DNA from 2 places in the Clostridium moutaii genome. Region 1 is predicted to be linked to the other one. Evidence: a T-box and tRNA genes for the amino acid it is inferred to sense, from the RefSeq annotation. Region 1 holds a T-box; the other holds one or more tRNA genes.
What was found. The T-box of region 1 lies ahead of thrS (threonine--tRNA ligase). A T-box ahead of a tRNA ligase gene usually reads a tRNA of that ligase, here a tRNA-Thr.

Region 1 (8,598 bases):
AGTTTATGTATAAACGTGAAAGTGGACTTTATTCAATGGAAGACGTAATTTCCTAAAAAATAAAATTCCCTACACAATTCATCTGTAGGGAATTCATTTTTGTCATTTTAAAGTGTTAATCCAATATTCTATTTTTTCCATGGATAATTTAAGTTTATCCATGCTGTATGCATAAGATATTCTAACATATCCTTTACCTTTTGTCCCAAAGGCGGATCCGGGTACAATCGCAACTTTGGCTTCTTTTAAGAGTTTTTCACAAAATTCATCACTTTTCATGCCGAATTTTTTTATAGATGGAAATATGTAAAAAGCTCCTTTAGGCAGATTCACAGAAAATCCCATGGATTTTAATCTATTATACATGTAATCTCTTCTTTCCATAAATTTGGAACACATATAATCTATATCTTTCATGCAGTTTTTAAGACCTTCGTAAGCCCCCCATTGAGAAATAGATGGTGCACAGGATACATTATATTGATGAACCTTCATTATTTCATCCATAAATAACTTGTCTGCACATACATATCCAATTCTAAGTCCTGTCATGGAGAACATTTTAGAAAATCCACCGATCAATATGGTTCTGTCCTTTATTTCACTATACTGTGAAATAGAATAGTAATTTTTTTCAAAACAGAGTGAAGCGTATATTTCATCACTTATTATAAGAACTTCATTATTTTTTAGCAGCTCAAAGAGTTTTATTGTATCCTCCTTTGACAAAATGGCACCTGTGGGATTGGAGGGATAAGATAAAACCATTGCCTTGGGTTTTTCATGCTCGAGTATTTTTTTCAAATTGTCAAAGTCAATGGAAAAGTCATCTTTCAAGTCATAATTTAATACAGTTCCGCCTAAAATTTTTACGCAGCTTTCATAAGCAGGATAGGCAGGATCGGGTATAAGTATTTTATCACCATGATTAATTAAAGCTGTAAATACGTCCATAAGAGCTTCACTTCCACCTATTGTAATGCAAATTTCATCTTTTGTATAGTTTATACCAAAGCTTTCAAGATATTTTGATATTTCTTCCCTGAGTTCTATGATACCGGCATTTGAAGTATATGAGGTTTTGTTATCTTCAATGGCTTTTACCATAGCCGCTTTAATTTTATCAGGTACATTGAAATCAGGCTGCCCCAAAGTCAAGGATATTGCATCTGGATATTGGACGACTTTATTATAAAATTTTCTAATGCCTGAAATTTCTACAGACTGTACATTTCTTGATATGCTATTCAAATTTACACTTCCCATCTATTTTTAAATTGCTATAAAATTTATTTTTCCTTTACTTTTAATATATTTTAATTATACTTTTATATTTTACAATTTTAAATGGATATAGTAAATAGATTATATTGAAGAGGATGATGATATTTGTGGATAAAATTAATTGTATGTAATGCAATATCATACAAGAATTATTGATTTATTTATGTTATCTTTAGAAACGAGTAGAAGGGAGTATTATAAAATGCAAAGGGAAACTCGAACTGTTTATTTAGATAAGGAGTTAAATATAGAAGCTTATAATTTTAAAGGAATTAAGCAGAAATTTCCAAACCATTTTCATGAGTATTATGTTATTGGCTTTATTAAAAGTGGAAGGCGACATTTGTCTTGTAAAAATAAAGAATACGATATTAAAAATGGTGATTTAATTTTATTTAATCCTCATGACAATCATACTTGTGAACAGATTGATGGAAAGGCACTTGATTATAGATGCTTAAATATTAAACCTGATGTAATGAAACAAACTGTATTTGAAATTACAGGTAAAAATTATATGCCGTATTTTACAGAGCCAGTAATATTCAATAATGATATTGTGCCATAATTGCAGGAATTATACCTTATGATCATGCAGGGTGAAAAAGATTTTAAAAAAGAGGAAATTTTTTTGTTTATAATTGAACAATTGATAACTGGATATGCTAAACCAATAGCTGTAGCTGTTATACAGGAAATAAATACGGAGATTAAAACAGTATGCGATTTTTTGGAAAAAAATTATATGAAAAATATTACACTGGATAATCTGAGTAATTTGACAGGGATAAGTAAATACAATTTGGTGCATTCATTTACCAGACAAAAGGGAATATCACCTTATAGCTATCTTGAGAGCATTCGTATAGATGAAGCTAAGAGATTTTTGGAAAGTGGAGTTAGTCCAATAGAGGTTGCATTAAGTACAGGATTTACTGACCAAAGTCATTTTACTAAATTTTTCAAAAAGTTCATTGGTTTAACCCCAAAACAATACATGAATATTTTTATAGACAAATTTACGGACAAAGGAGAATGTAAATGAATAAACAAGAAAATATAAAATGTGTTATGGTAATAAATGAAGATCTTCCATTGGGAGTGATTGCAAATGCATCAGCAATATTGGGTATTACTCTAGGAAAACATATTCCTGAATTAGTAGGCAAAGATGTTGCTGACGCTTCAGGGAAAAAACATCTAGGTATTATTACAATCCCAGTGCCAATTTTAAAGGGGAATAAAGAGATTATTAGAGAATTAAGAGAAAAATTATATACTTCTGATTTTGATGATGTTATTGCAGTTGACTTTTCGGATATTGCACAAAGTTGCAATGTTTACAGTGAGTATCTACAGAAAGTATCAACTGTTTTGGAAAAACAACATACATATTTTGGGATTGCCATTTTTGGTAATAAGAAAAAAGTTAACAAGCTAACAGGTAGTATGCCTTTGTTAAGATAGCCAATGTTAGCAAAAAATCTATATGATATAATTTTTTATAGAATAGACTGCAAATTTAAACTTTAGTGTAGGTGTGAGTATACTTAGAGAAAATAAGTATTATCCTTAATTAATCTCTAGTAATTTAATTCGTGTTAATTGAAACTTGCGAACTAGTTGTGATCAAATATTTTAGGGTATAAGTGAGACGAACAGCCACTTATTATTGTAAGTATAGTGTAGTTAATTATACTACTTTTTAATTTTATAATTTGAAATCCTTCCTGTAAAAAATGTCAAAAATATAATTATGATATTTACTACTGCAAATAATTTATTCCTTTCCATATGCCATTATACCCCAATTTATAAATGTAAATTACTTTCTGAAATTAGACCATATATTTTTATAACATTAAGAATTTTAATTACAACACCAAAAATGAATATGCTGGTTAGAATTGATAATATTCCATATTTTGCTAAATGAAAAAAAGTTACAATTCAAAAGAACCAGTATTAAAAATAAAAGATAGTTTAATCAGTGATTAAACTATCTTTTATTTTCTTTGGAGGCGCCACCCAGATTTGAACTGGGGATGAAGGTTTTGCAGACCTCTGCCTTACCACTTGGCTATAGCGCCATATAAAAAATGGAGCGGAAGACGAGATTCGAACTCGCGACGTTCACCTTGGCAAGGTGACGCTCTACCACTGAGCCACTCCCGCATATTTTAAATGGTGGCCAGACCAGGAATCGAACCAGGGACACGAGGATTTTCAGTCCTCTGCTCTACCGACTGAGCTATCTGGCCACATGGCGACCCAGAAGGGGTTCGGACCCTCGACCTCCGGCGTGACAGGCCGGCACTCTAACCAACTGAGCCACTGGGCCATAATATTATGGTGGGCACAACAGGGCTCGAACCTGTGACCCTCTGCTTGTAAGGCAGATGCTCTCCCAGCTGAGCTATGCGCCCATAATCACATTATCACCACGACAATTCATATTATATATTGAGTTCTATATATTGTCAATACTTTATATTAAAAAATTGCACTAGCCTTAGCAAACTTTAAAATTATTGATAATATGATTTTATTTATCATTTATTTATGGTATTAAAATATTATATGATATTAAAATATTATTTTGAATATATTGATTTTGTTATGTCGATATTTGACAATAGAAATTTGAATATAGATTTTTTTTAGACACATACTATTTTTGAAGGGAGTGTGAATAATGCTATTAACAACTATAGTTTACAATAAGGAAAAGAAAAGTGTAATACATGGTATTCAAGAATTAAAAGAATATTTTAGGCATAAAGGCGTGCTCATTGGTATATATGAAAGTATAGAGTCTGATACTCACTTCCTTAAACTATTTTGTGATAGAGAAATAAACAACAAACTTATGAATATATATAATATGTATATTGCAAATATTATATATGATATAGTAATAGATGAGTTTTATGAAAAAGATATTCTGGCTTTTTTGTCTGATGAATATTTTTTCCTAAAATATGAAGAATTAGAGGAAATTAGACTGGAAAGCTTAAAAGTATTGAAGGGTAAAATGACAATTATAGATGAAAATTCTATTTTTTGCATAAATAAGAGAAATGATATACTGGATAAAATATCAAATTGTATAAATGAAAATAATGAGATAAATATAGAGGGATTTATAACTTTTAGAATCAGGGAACTTTTAGATGATTTGGAAAGTATAATTGATAAAGTGGTTGAGAAATATATGGTGGATAAGGAATACAATGAATTTATAAAGCTTTTAAAATATTTTGTGGAAATTCAAGAAAGTAAAATAGACTATTTAAGTATAATAATAGATAATGATGGTAAATATATAATAAAAGATAAAGAAGGAGATATAACAGAAAGCTTTTTTAAGGACTTAAAAGCATTAAAATGCAATAAAAATATAAATTCAGATTTGGATGATGTTTTAATAAGTGCATTGATAACCAATTCACCGGACAAGATAGTAATTCATTGTGCTGAAAATTGCAGAAATTCAGAATTAATGGATACTATTGAAAAAGTTTTTACCGATAGAGTTGAATTCTGTAACAGCTGCAGCATATGCAAATCCGTAAAAAGCAATTTGAATAGAGTATAATTTATAAAAATTTTTAATTCCCATATTGACATACTGATTTTAGAATAATATAATGAATTTAAACAGAAATAAAGGCTATGAAAGGGAAAAGTAAATAAATTAATTATTTTAAGAGAGAAGGATTTTAAGCTGAAATATCCTTTAAATAAAATTTATTGAAAAACCACCTTTGAGTTGTATACTGAAATTTTAGTAAGTATTTCCGTTAACCCACGTTAAAGGTAGAGTGAATAGTAATTAAATTTTTTACTATTAACTTGGGTGGAACCGCGGTAATACTCGTCCCATATTTTGGGGGGAGTTTTTTTATTATTTATTTTTATATCAATTAAAAGTAAAGTGTCTATGTTTTATTAAATATTAAGAAAAAAGTCATGAAAAGGAAGAGTAAATAAAAAATTATTTTAAGAGAGAAGGATTTTAAGCTGAAATATCCTTTAAATAATTTTATTGAAAACCACCTTTGAATTGTATACTGAATTTTAGTAGGTATTTCCGTTTAATCTGCGTTAAAGATTCAAAGATAACAGATGGCCTTATATATTGCACTGTTAAATTTGGGTGGAACCACGGTAAATTCGTCCCTTATATTTGGGAAGAATTTTTTTTATAAATTTTAAATTAAAATAGATTTATAAGGAGGAACAATTATGATAAAAATAAGCCTTAAAAATGGTAAAGAATTGGATTCAGAGAAAGGATTAAAGGTAAGTGATATTGCAAAGAAATTAAGTACTTCCCTGGGGAAGAAAGCACTGGGAGCTAAAATAAATGGTGAAATAGTGGAATTAAATCATCCTGTAAATGAAGATTGCAAACTTGAAGTTCTTACTTTTGAAGATGAAGATGGAAAAAAGATATTGAGACATACAGCTTCTCATATACTTGCTCAGGCAATAAAAAAATTGTATCCGGAGGTTAAGCTTGCTATAGGACCTGCTATAGATTCAGGATTTTATTATGATGTAGATGCAGATTTTTCATTTACACCGGAATTATTAGTTAAGATCGAAAATGAAATGAACAAAATAGTCAAAGAGAATATTAAATTGGAAAGATTTGAGCTTCCAAGAGCAGAAGCAATAAAATTTATGGAAGAAAGAAAAGAACCGTACAAGGTGGAATTGATAAAGGATTTACCAGAGAATGAAATTATATCCTTTTACAGACAAGGGGATTTTGTAGATCTATGTGCAGGACCTCATTTACCTTCTACAGGGAAGGTAAAGGCAATAAAACTTCTTTCCATAGCAGGTGCCTATTGGCGTGGAGACGAAAAGAATAAAATGCTTCAAAGAATATATGGAACTGCATTTGAAAAGAAGAGTGATCTTGAAGATTATATTAAACTTATGGAAGAAGCCAAGAAAAGGGATCATAGAAAATTGGGGAAGGAATTGGATTTATTCAGTATGCATGAAGAAGGACCTGGATTCCCATTTTTCCATCCAAAGGGAATGATAATTAGAAATGAGCTTCAAAATTTTTGGAGACAAATGCACAGAAGAGCTGATTATGATGAAGTAATGACTCCAGTTTTGTTAAATGAAGAGTTATGGCATCAGTCAGGACACTGGGATCATTATAAGGAAAATATGTACTTTACTAAGATAGATGGAGAAAATTATGCTATAAAGCCTATGAATTGTCCAGGAGCTATACTTATTTATAAGAACAGCATACGTTCTTATAGAGATTTACCTAAAAGATATGGTGAAATGGGAATTGTCCATAGGCATGAAAAATCAGGAGCTCTCCATGGACTTATGAGAGTAAGATGTTTTACTCAGGATGATGCCCATATATTCATTACTAAAGAGGATATTACAAATGAAATAATACAGGTTATAAAACTTATAGATGATTTTTATAAGATATTTGGATTTAAGTATTTTGTAGAGCTTTCTACAAGACCTGAAAATTCCATGGGAAGTGATGAAGATTGGGAGGCTGCAACTGATGGATTGAGAAATGCATTAAAAGTGGCAGGACTTGATTACAAAGTTAATGAAGGTGATGGAGCTTTTTACGGACCTAAGATAGATTTCCATTTAAGAGACTGCATAGGAAGAACTTGGCAATGTGGGACAGTACAGCTGGATTTCCAGATGCCGGAGAAATTTGATCTCAGCTATATAGGGGCAGATGGAGAAAAACACAGGCCAGTTATGATACACAGAGTTGTATTTGGTTCCATAGAGAGATTCATAGGAATTCTTATAGAACATTATGCAGGGGCATTTCCAGCTTGGCTTGCACCAGTTCAGGTAGAGGTCATGGATATTACTGATGATCAAAAAGAATATGCAAAAGAGGTAATCCAAAAATTAAAAGACCAGGATATAAGGGTGGAAGCTGATGTGAGAAATGAAAAAATAGGCTATAAGATAAGAGAAGCTCAGATGCAAAAAGTACCTTATATGATTATTTTAGGTGATAAAGAAATGGGTCAAAAGAATATATCTGTAAGAAGCAGAAAAAATGGAGATTTAGGATCAATGTCATTGGATGATTTTATAGCAAAGCTTAAAGATGAAATTTCCAATAAAGTAAGTGATATATAAAAAGTTAAATTTATATATTGACTTACAATGACAAAAATAGTATAATATAATTCGTTAAGAAGAAACCAGCCGTTTCTCACCTTACGGCAGAGCCAGTAAGGTTTTAAGAATTTTATATTGTAAATTCTTTATTTTGATGTATTCAAGGGACGGCAGATGCTGTCCCTTTTCATATTTTTTGTTAAATCCACCTAGGAGGTGAATGTTATTAATAAAGGTTTTCTTTTAAATAGTGAGATAGTTGAAAAGGAAGTAAGGGTTATTTCAAATAATGGAGATAAGATTGGAATTGTACCTTTAGAAGAAGCTTTAAAGCTTGCAGAAGAAAAAGAACTTGATTTGGTTATGATATCTCCTAATGCAAATCCACCAGTGTGCAAGGTAATGAATTATGGAAAGTTTATTTATGAGCAATCCAAAAAGGAGAAAGAAGCTAAAAAAAAGCAGAAAGTCATTGATATAAAAGAAGTTAGACTTAGTCCAACTATAGAAGAACATGATATTTCCATTAAGGCTAAAAATGCAAGAAAATTTTTGCTTACAGGGGATAAAGTTAAAGTTACTATAAGATTTAGAGGTAGGGAAGCAGGCTATTCCTTTATAGGTAGAAAGACTTTAAATAATTTTTATTCTAAACTTGAAGATATTAGTATAATAGAAAAACAGCCAAAACTTGAAGGCAGAAATATGACAATGACATTATCAATAAAAAAAGCATAATTGAGAGGAGGAAGTTGTTATGCCAAAAATGAAAACAAAAAGAAGTGTAGCAAAGAGATTCAAAGTTACAGGAACAGGCAAGTTAAAGAGGGCAAAAGCCTTTAGAAGCCACATATTGACGAAGAAAAGTACAAAGACTAAGAGAAATCTTAGAAAAACAGGATATGTATCAGAAACTCAAGAGAAAACAATGAAGAAATTAATACCTTATGTATAATTAAAAGATTTTAAAAGGAGGTTTTAAAATGGCAAGAGTAAAAAGAGCTATGAATGCTCGTAAACATCATAAGAAAATATTAAAGCTTGCAAAGGGCTATTATGGCGGCAAAAGCAGGTTATTCAGATCTGCTAATGAAACAGTTATAAGAGCTTTAAGAAATGCATATATAGGAAGAAAATTAAAAAAGAGAGATTTTAGAAAACTTTGGATAG
Region 2 (8,598 bases), on a different contig from region 1:
CCGTTATTTGCATAATTTTGTCCCTGCTTAATTATAAATTGTTCAAAAAACCAACCGTATATAGCCATTGAATATCCATATTGGGTAACTTTTCCAGAGCCATCCTTTTTAGTTAATTTTGCTGCTGCACTTTCAAGCTCTGAAAATGTCTTAGGTGGATTATTGGGATCCAATCCTGCTGCTTTAAAAGCATCTTTATTGTAGTATAGTATAGGAGTTGATGAATTAAAGGGCATTGAATACAATTTATTATTTACAGTATAATATCCTTCTATATTTGGTTCCAAATTTGATGTATCATATTTTTCACTGTCTATAAAATCCTGCATCGGTTTGACCCACCCGCTGTCTATCATAAATCTGGTACCTATATCATAGGTTTGCATGACATCAGGTCCATTTTTTGTTCTTTCTGCACTTTTCAATTTATTTATAGCTTCATCATATTTTCCCTGATATTGTGCATTAACCTTGATATTCTTGTGAGAACTGTTGAAGTCATTTACCATCTTTGTAAGTGCCTGACCATTTTTGCCGGACATTGAATGCCAGAATGTAATCTGTACAGGTTTGCTGCCGCCTGAAGCCTGACCTCCACTATTGACACAACCAGTTAAGGCACCTACTGCCATCAATGAAACCATTAATAAACTTATAAATTTCTTTTTCATTATCTTTCTCCCCTCAAAGTTGATTACTTGCATGTAATTTATATAAGTTCATAATTAGCCTTTTACTGCACCGGATGTCATTCCTTCTATGAGCTGTTTCTGACCAAATATGAAAATTATAATTGAAGGCATTAGTACCATTATAATACCAGCCATTATCAATCCAAAAGACTGATTTTCAGAAAACTGCAGCATGCTTATACCTATCTGCACAGTTCTGCTGCTATCTTTGCTGGTTACAAGCAGCGGCCAGAGATACTGATTCCATGTAACTAAAAAAGTGTACACACCAAGAGATCCTATAATAGGTCTTGACATTGGAAACACTATTCTAGTAAAAAACTTGAAGCTGTTGCAACCATCTATTTTTGCAGCCTCGTAAAGTTCTCTGGGAAAAGTAAGATAATACTGCCTCATCATAAATATTCCCATAGCAGCACTTAAATACGGAATGATAAGTGCTTTATAGCTGTCCAGCCATCCAAAAGATCCAACGGTCAAATAATTGGATATCATAATGGATTCCGCCGGTATCATCATAGTTGCAATAATGATTATAAATAATATTTTTTTACCCCTAAAGTTAAAAAATGAAAATGCAAAAGCCGCTAAACACGATGTTGCAACTTGTCCTACAGTTACTCCTAAAGATACGATAAAACTGTTGATTATAAATTTTATTATAGGTGCTGCATTTAGTGCATCTATATAATTTTGAAAATATAATTTTTTAGGTATCAGTTTCGGAGGATAGGAAAATATCTGATCGGGGGGCATAAAGCTAATAGCTAAAGCATATAAAATAGGAGATATTGCTATCAAACCAAATACTGTGTTTACTATATAAAGGACTGTTTTATTTATACTTTTTTTCATATATTATACCTTCCCATATTTATTTTTAGTTTCTATTTATAAAACACCTTTTTATCCTCATATCTGAATTGAATTAATGTTATTACAAGCATCAATAAAAACAAAATTATTGATTCCGCACTTGCTATGCCAAACCTGTTGTTAAAAAACGCATTTCTATAAATAGAATAGACAAGTACATTGGTAGCTTCCCCAGGTCCCCCCAGTGTCATTATATTTATCTGTCCAAAGGTTTGAAATCCATTTATAATATTGATAATCAGTACAAAAAAAAGTGTAGGTGAAAGGCATGGCAATATTATATTTTTTAATTGTTGAAAATAACTTGCTCCATCTATAGATGCACTTTCCATTAACTTCTTCGGAATATTTTTAAGCCCAGAAGTTATAAAAATAAAATTTATACAACTGTTGAGCCATATGCCAACTATGGAAACTGCAATAAATCCCCAGAACGGGCTCGTAAGCCATCCTATATTCCTTTTAAACAAAAAATTTATAAACCCTATACTTGGATTAAATAGAAGCATCCATATTATTGCAGCTGATGCGGAAGACACTGCCATAGGCATGGCATACATAGTGCTGAATAACCCTTTGAATTTTAATTTGTTGTTACATACAAGTGCTAACATCAGTCCAATTAATATAGACGGTATTGTAGTCACAATGACATATTTGAAAGTGACAATCACGCTATTAATAAAAGAAGGATCTTTAAATAAATCAACATAATTAGATAATCCAGCAAAAGAACTTGTCTCTCCCTGGGCATTTGTATTAAATAAACTTAAATATATAGTTTTGAAAAATGGGAAATAAGTAAATCCTATAAATATGCCTATGCAAGGGATAATATATAAATATGGTTCCAAAATATTTATAATTTTTTTCTTTTCAACAGTTTTATTTTGAGTTAAATTCATCTGTTGTGCTGCTTTTTCCATTTAGATACCTCCATTAATTTTATTTACAAATATATACTACCCCACCAATATTAATAAAGGTTTATATTATGGTTAAATATATTTAACAAATACTTATGCAGTATGATCATAAACTTTTATATATAAAAATACCCACTATAACCAGTGGGTGACCTTTAACATCTTCTTCTGCATTCCTTTTATTGTTTTAAATTGAAATTTAGATCTGTCAAGCTGAGCATACATTAATAGATATCACGTTTTATAGGAAATGAATCTCCATCTTTTCATATCACATTTAAAGAATTAGATAAAAATTTACCATTTTAAATACCTTTACAGGTATTGTCTTCCCAGCAAATTAGTGGTATAATTAAATAAAATTTAATAGTAGTTACAGGGGGACTAATATAGTTGAGAAGGATTAAAAACCTGACCCTTAGAACCTGTCAGTTAATACTGTCGTAGGAAGTCAAAACATAATTCTGATATTGGAATCAAGCTGTTTTAATCTATACGATTAGAACAGCTTTTTATAATATTAAACAAAATAAATAGCACTACATAACTTTTATGCAAATTTAAAAAGCATGAAAAGGGGTACACCACCGCGGGCGTATTTACTTTTTATGCTTTTTTTATTTATAAATAATATCTAGGAGGATTGATAAAATGAATGCAAGTGTAGCAATTCAGGTATTGCCAAAAGTAGAGGGTGAAGATGTAATCTCCATTGTGGACAAAGTTATTGCCTATATCAAGAGTACCGGTTTGAACATATTCGTAGGCCCTTTTGAAACCACAATTGAAGGTGATTATGACCAGCTCATGGATATAGTAAAAAGGTGTCAGATCATCTGTATAGAACAGGGGGCACCAAGTGTAATGTCCTACATTAAAATAAGCTACAACCCAGAAGGTGTCTGGAGTATTGAGAAAAAGACGAAAAAACATCATCCTGAAATGAATGGAGGCAAGTAAACAAAATGAAAAAATCCATTATCAAAAAGGAAGTTTTTACAGCACTGCTGGCAAGTATATCCTACGTACTCAGTACTTTTGTATCCTTTCCAAGAATGGCTCCATTTCAACACTTTGCAAATGTCATAGGTGCAGTTTTTCTGGGACCCCTCTGGGGATTCAATTGTGCTCTTATGACAGGACTTATGAGAATGATATTAAACGGAAGCACAATTTTGGCTGTAATAGGAGCTGTAGTAGGGGCATTTCTTTCAGGACTGCTGTACAAAAAATTTCATAAATTCATCTGGGCAGTAGTGGGAGAAGTAATTGGAACAGGAATTTTAAGTGCAATCATTTCATACCCATTTATGAGAGCTTTTTACGGACTTCCCAAAACTTCAGTCTTCACTTATATCCCCTTTTTCATTCCCGCATCCCTAATGGGAGCAACTTTAGGGTATATACTTCTAAAGGCACTTGATAAATCAAAGGTGCTTCCATATTTAAAGTCTCTTGTAAATAACTAAACAATCCTTTTTTAACATGGGCATTCATAAAACTAGCTTAAGTAAAGCTAGTTTTATTTTAGTCAAACTATTTTAGTTCAAAGGTCCCTTCTGGAATCGGAGGGAATTACCTTTAAATAAAAGCCTAGAAAAATATTGCAAAAACAACGGCTGTAGAAATTACAGCCGTTGTTTTATCTGGTGCTCCCAGCAGGAGTCGAACCTGTGACCTACTGATTACGAATCAGTTGCTCTACCAACTGAGCTATAGGAGCAAAGACACATTATTATTTTAATACAAATCCTGATTATAATCAAATATAAATTAATTTATTTTATAATATTATTGTCCACAAATAAGTATCAAAACAATAAGTCATTATGAATAATTTTTATAATGACTTATTGTTTTATTCCTGATGAATTACATCAAGATTTCCAAATTTACTGAACTGCCCCATCCATGCCAGTTTTACAGTACCTGTAGGACCATTTCTCTGTTTTGAAATAATACATTCTGCTACATTTTTTTCTTCTGTTTCTTTATTATAGTACTCATCTCTATATAAAAACATGACTATATCTGCATCTTGTTCTATTGAACCAGACTCTCTTAGATCTGAAAGCATGGGTCTGTGATCTGTCCTTGCCTCAGGGGCACGGGATAACTGAGATAATGCAATAACCGGACACTGCATCTCCTTGGCAAGAGCTTTAATTGATCTGGATATTTCCGATACTTCCTGTTGTCTATTTTCTGAACTTCTTCCTCCACTCATAAGTTGAAGATAGTCCACAACTATAATGTCTATACCCTGTTCTATTTTCAATCTCCTGCATTTAGATCTCATTTCCATAATTGATATACCCGCCGTATCGTCTATAAATATCTTTGATGCAGCCAGAGGTCCTGAAACCCTGGCTATATTTTCCCAATCTTTATCTTCTAGATCTCCAGTTCTAAGCTTTAGCATATCTATATGAGCCTCCGAACATAATAATTTATATGCCAGTTGCTCTTTTGACATTTCAAGAGAAAATATAGCTACCTTTTTTCCTTCTCTTAAAGCTGCATATTCCGCTATGTTCAATGCAAAAGTTGTTTTACCCATAGAAGGTCTTGCTGCCACCAAAACCATGTCTCCCTTTTGAAAACCGGAAGTTTTAGCATCCAATTCTCTAAATCCTGAAGCTATCCCTGTAGTTTCTCCTTTATTATTAAATAATCTTTCTATTTCTAAAAATCCTCTTTCAAGCACAGCATTCATGGATTCAAAATCTGAAGTCTTCATATTATTGGATAAATCAAATATAGATTTTTCAGCCATATCGATAGTTTTTTCTACATCATCCTGACCATTATAGCTTTCTTCTATTATTTTTGTAGAAGCTTTAATGAGCTTTCTAAGAGTAGATTTATCCTTTATAATTTTTATATAAGATTGCAAATTAACTGTGGACACGATGGATCCACTTAGTTCACTTATATAAGTTATTCCACCTGCGGCCTCAAGTTTAGATTTTGATTTTAAATTTTCTGTTAATGTTATTATATCTACAGCTACATCCTTTTTATATAGATCAAGTATGGATTCAAATATAACTTTATGGGCATCTTTATAAAAATCCTCAATTTTTAAAACTTGTATAGATTCAACTATGGCAGTTTTATCAATGAGCATCGAACCAATTACACTTTGTTCAGCTTCTATATTATGAGGTATGCTTTTAAAAGGTACATCCATGGAAACTTCACTCCTCAGCTTTTAATAATAAGTAAATTTATTTAGCTCTCTAATACCCATAATATCTACTTGAATACTATTTTTATAAGTTCTTCAATATTGGATATGACTTTGACCTTTATATCCTCAATATCCGCAGGTACTTCTTTTAAATTTTCTTCAGGCACCAATATAGTTTTTATTCCATTTCTTTTTGCACCATAAATCTTTTCAAAAATACCTCCTACAGGCTTTATATTACCTCTTAAGGATATTTCTCCTGTCACAGCTACATCCTGTCTTAAAGGTTTATCCAAAAGGGAGCTTATGATGCATGCCGTAATAGCAGCTCCTGCTGAAGGGCCGTCAATCTTCCCTCCTCCTATTATATTTACATGGATATCATAATCGCTTATATCTTTATCAGTAATCTTTCTTATGACTGAAGCGGCGTTAAACACTGAATCCTTTGCCATACTTCCTGCTGTATCGTTGAACCTTACAATTCCCTTTCCACTTTCCTTAGCCTTAAATGCCACTGATTCTATTTCTATAGTAGAACCTACATACCCCATTACACCCAATCCATAAATATGTCCTACCTCATATTTTTTCTTTGAAGTCACTTCCTCAAAAGAAACAAGTCTGCTTATGGATATAACTTTTTTTAAATCATCTACTGAGATGCTGATTTCATCTTTTAAGTCCCTGACTCCGCTATTATAAAGTACATAACCATAAGCATCTGATAATATGTTAACGGCTTTTCTTCCTTCAATAGTATATTTACTTATGAGCTCGGATACACCATCTTCAATTTCTATATGGAGCTTCACAGCTGCATTTTCTACTATTTTTTTTATATCTTTTGCAGAAAGAGGTTCAAAATAAACTTCAGTACATCTAGATCTGAGAGCAGGATTTATTTCACTGGGATCCTTAGTTGTAGCTCCTATAAGCAAGAAATCTGCTGGAGCTCCCTTTTCAAATAAATATTTTATATACTTGGGAATATTTTCATCATCAGGATCATAATATGAAGATGAAAATTCAACTCTCTTATCTTCCAGTACTTTTAAAAGCTTGTTTTGAAGCATTTCATCCAGTTCCCCTATTTCATCAATAAAAAGTACTCCTCCGTGTGCTTCTGTAACAAGTCCCAATTTGGGCTCTGGTATTCCAACTTCCGCCAGATCTCTTTTTGTGCCCTGATATATAGGATCATGTACAGAACCTAGAAGAGGATTTGTAATTTCTCTAGGATCCCACCTTAAAGTACTACCATCCACTTCCACAAATTTTGCATCCTTGCTAAAAGGTGTAAACTTCAACTTTTTAGCTTCTTCCAGTGCAATTCTAGCAGCTGTAGTCTTGCCCACTCCTGGTGGTCCATATAAAATTATATGCTGTGGATATGGTGATGCTATTTTCGAGAGTATTGATTTTATAGCTCTTTCCTGACCTATAATTTCTTCAAAGGTTTCAGGCCTTAAAAGCTTCTGGATATTTTTACTAAATACTTTAGAATCCAACACTTCCAGCTTTGCATATTTCTTTAAGGTCTTTGCATTTTCAGGTCCCTTTTGTTTTTTTATAATACTGAGCCTGATATCATCCATATATTTATCTTGACGTTCTGTAAGATTTTTTTCCACTTCTTTTTCAATGCTATTTCTAACATACCTTTCTGCCAGTACTTCTGCAATCCAATTATTAGTATCTTCCAGTGCATCATGTACATCTGATTGATCTGGTACAATGTCCAACCCTTTTCCATCACTTACTATTTTATTTAAAGCATATAGTCTTTCCAATACATTTTTACTATCTATATAATTCTGAAGCTTATACTTCACTATTCTAGATTTTATAGTACCCTCATCCATCATTTTCTTTAATAAATTATTCAATACTTTTATTTGAGTATCTACAGGTATAGAGTTATTAAGTTCTTTATTTAATCCATCGACAAATTGTAGTTTCACAGACTTTCCTCCTTATTTTTCTCCAATAACTACCTTTATTTTAGTGGATATTTCAGGATACAATTTGATTTCTACATAATAGATACCAAGTTGTCTTATATTATTGATTACTATTTTCTTCTTGTCTACGTCTATATTAAATTTCTTTTTAAGTTCATCTGAAATATCTTTGCCAGTTATAGAGCCAAATAATCTCCCGTTTTCCCCTGACTTGACAGTTAAATTTATTTCTTTTCCTTTCAAGCTTTCAGCAAGTTTTTGTGCTGTTTCTATCTCTGAAAGTTTCTGTTTTCTTTCTGCCTCTTTTTTATTGTTCCATATATGAAGATTTGCATCATTTGCCTCTTCAGCAAGTCCTTTAGGTATTAAATAATTTCTTGCATATCCATCTGAAGCTTTTACTACTTCCCCTTCTTTCCCCAAGGATTTTACATTTTTTAGTAATATAATTTTCATTTAATCTTCACTCTCCTCAACATATTTCCTTATAGCATTTTTTAATTTTTCCAAGGCTTCATCTATAGTTACAGATTCTAATTTTGTTCCTGCCATAGTCATATGACCACCACCCCCTAAAGCTTCAAGTATAATCTGTACATTTATATCGCCTAGAGATCTTCCACTGATAAATACTTCATTTTTTATTTTAACAAAAACAAAAGATGCTTGAATACCTGTAATATTTAGCAGTTCATCTGCCGCCTGAGCAGTCAATAACATGTTTCCTATTTTTTCAGGACACACTGCTATAGCAATGTTATTATATATTTTAACTGATTTTATAATTTCAGCTCTTTTCAAGTAAGTATCCAGATCATCAGAAAAAAATTTTTTTACATCTATAGTGTCCGCTCCCAATCTTCTTAAAAAGGATGCGGCCTCAAAAGTTCTCACTCCAGTTTTAAAATAAAAGTTTTTGGTATCCACACATATGCCTGCAAGAAGAG

Region 2: it encodes a tRNA-Thr, which carries the amino acid that the T-box ahead of thrS (threonine--tRNA ligase) is inferred to sense. The anticodon was not compared.

What each region holds. Positions count from the first base shown of each region.
Region 1 covers NZ_JBGEWD010000007.1:186,376-194,973, reverse strand. Annotated here, with positions in the region: gene dapB (4-hydroxy-tetrahydrodipicolinate reductase) at 1-56, shown strand, start outside; gene AB8U03_RS09420 (pyridoxal phosphate-dependent aminotransferase) at 103-1,266, opposite strand; partial or broken gene AB8U03_RS09415 (helix-turn-helix domain-containing protein) at 1,487-2,329, shown strand; gene AB8U03_RS09410 (DUF2000 domain-containing protein) at 2,326-2,751, shown strand; tRNA gene AB8U03_RS09405 (tRNA-Cys) at 3,301-3,374, opposite strand; tRNA gene AB8U03_RS09400 (tRNA-Gly) at 3,385-3,459, opposite strand; tRNA gene AB8U03_RS09395 (tRNA-Phe) at 3,470-3,545, opposite strand; tRNA gene AB8U03_RS09390 (tRNA-Asp) at 3,549-3,625, opposite strand; tRNA gene AB8U03_RS09385 (tRNA-Val) at 3,635-3,710, opposite strand; gene ytxC (putative sporulation protein YtxC) at 3,980-4,882, shown strand; T-box leader at 4,951-5,172, shown strand; T-box leader at 5,248-5,471, shown strand; gene thrS (threonine--tRNA ligase) at 5,533-7,446, shown strand; ribosomal protein L20 leader region at 7,497-7,627, shown strand; gene infC (translation initiation factor IF-3) at 7,645-8,166, shown strand; gene rpmI (50S ribosomal protein L35) at 8,186-8,383, shown strand; gene rplT (50S ribosomal protein L20) at 8,412-8,598, shown strand, end outside.
Region 2 covers NZ_JBGEWD010000010.1:27,157-35,754, reverse strand. Annotated here, with positions in the region: gene AB8U03_RS11225 (ABC transporter substrate-binding protein) at 1-671, opposite strand, end outside; gene AB8U03_RS11220 (carbohydrate ABC transporter permease) at 726-1,547, opposite strand; gene AB8U03_RS11215 (carbohydrate ABC transporter permease) at 1,580-2,494, opposite strand; TPP riboswitch at 2,862-2,961, shown strand; gene AB8U03_RS11210 (thiamine-binding protein) at 3,146-3,454, shown strand; gene thiW (energy coupling factor transporter S component ThiW) at 3,460-3,963, shown strand; tRNA gene AB8U03_RS11200 (tRNA-Thr) at 4,142-4,217, opposite strand; gene AB8U03_RS11195 (replicative DNA helicase) at 4,353-5,687, opposite strand; gene lonC (Lon family ATP-dependent protease) at 5,753-7,651, opposite strand; gene rplI (50S ribosomal protein L9) at 7,664-8,107, opposite strand; gene AB8U03_RS11180 (DHH family phosphoesterase) at 8,108-8,598, opposite strand, start outside.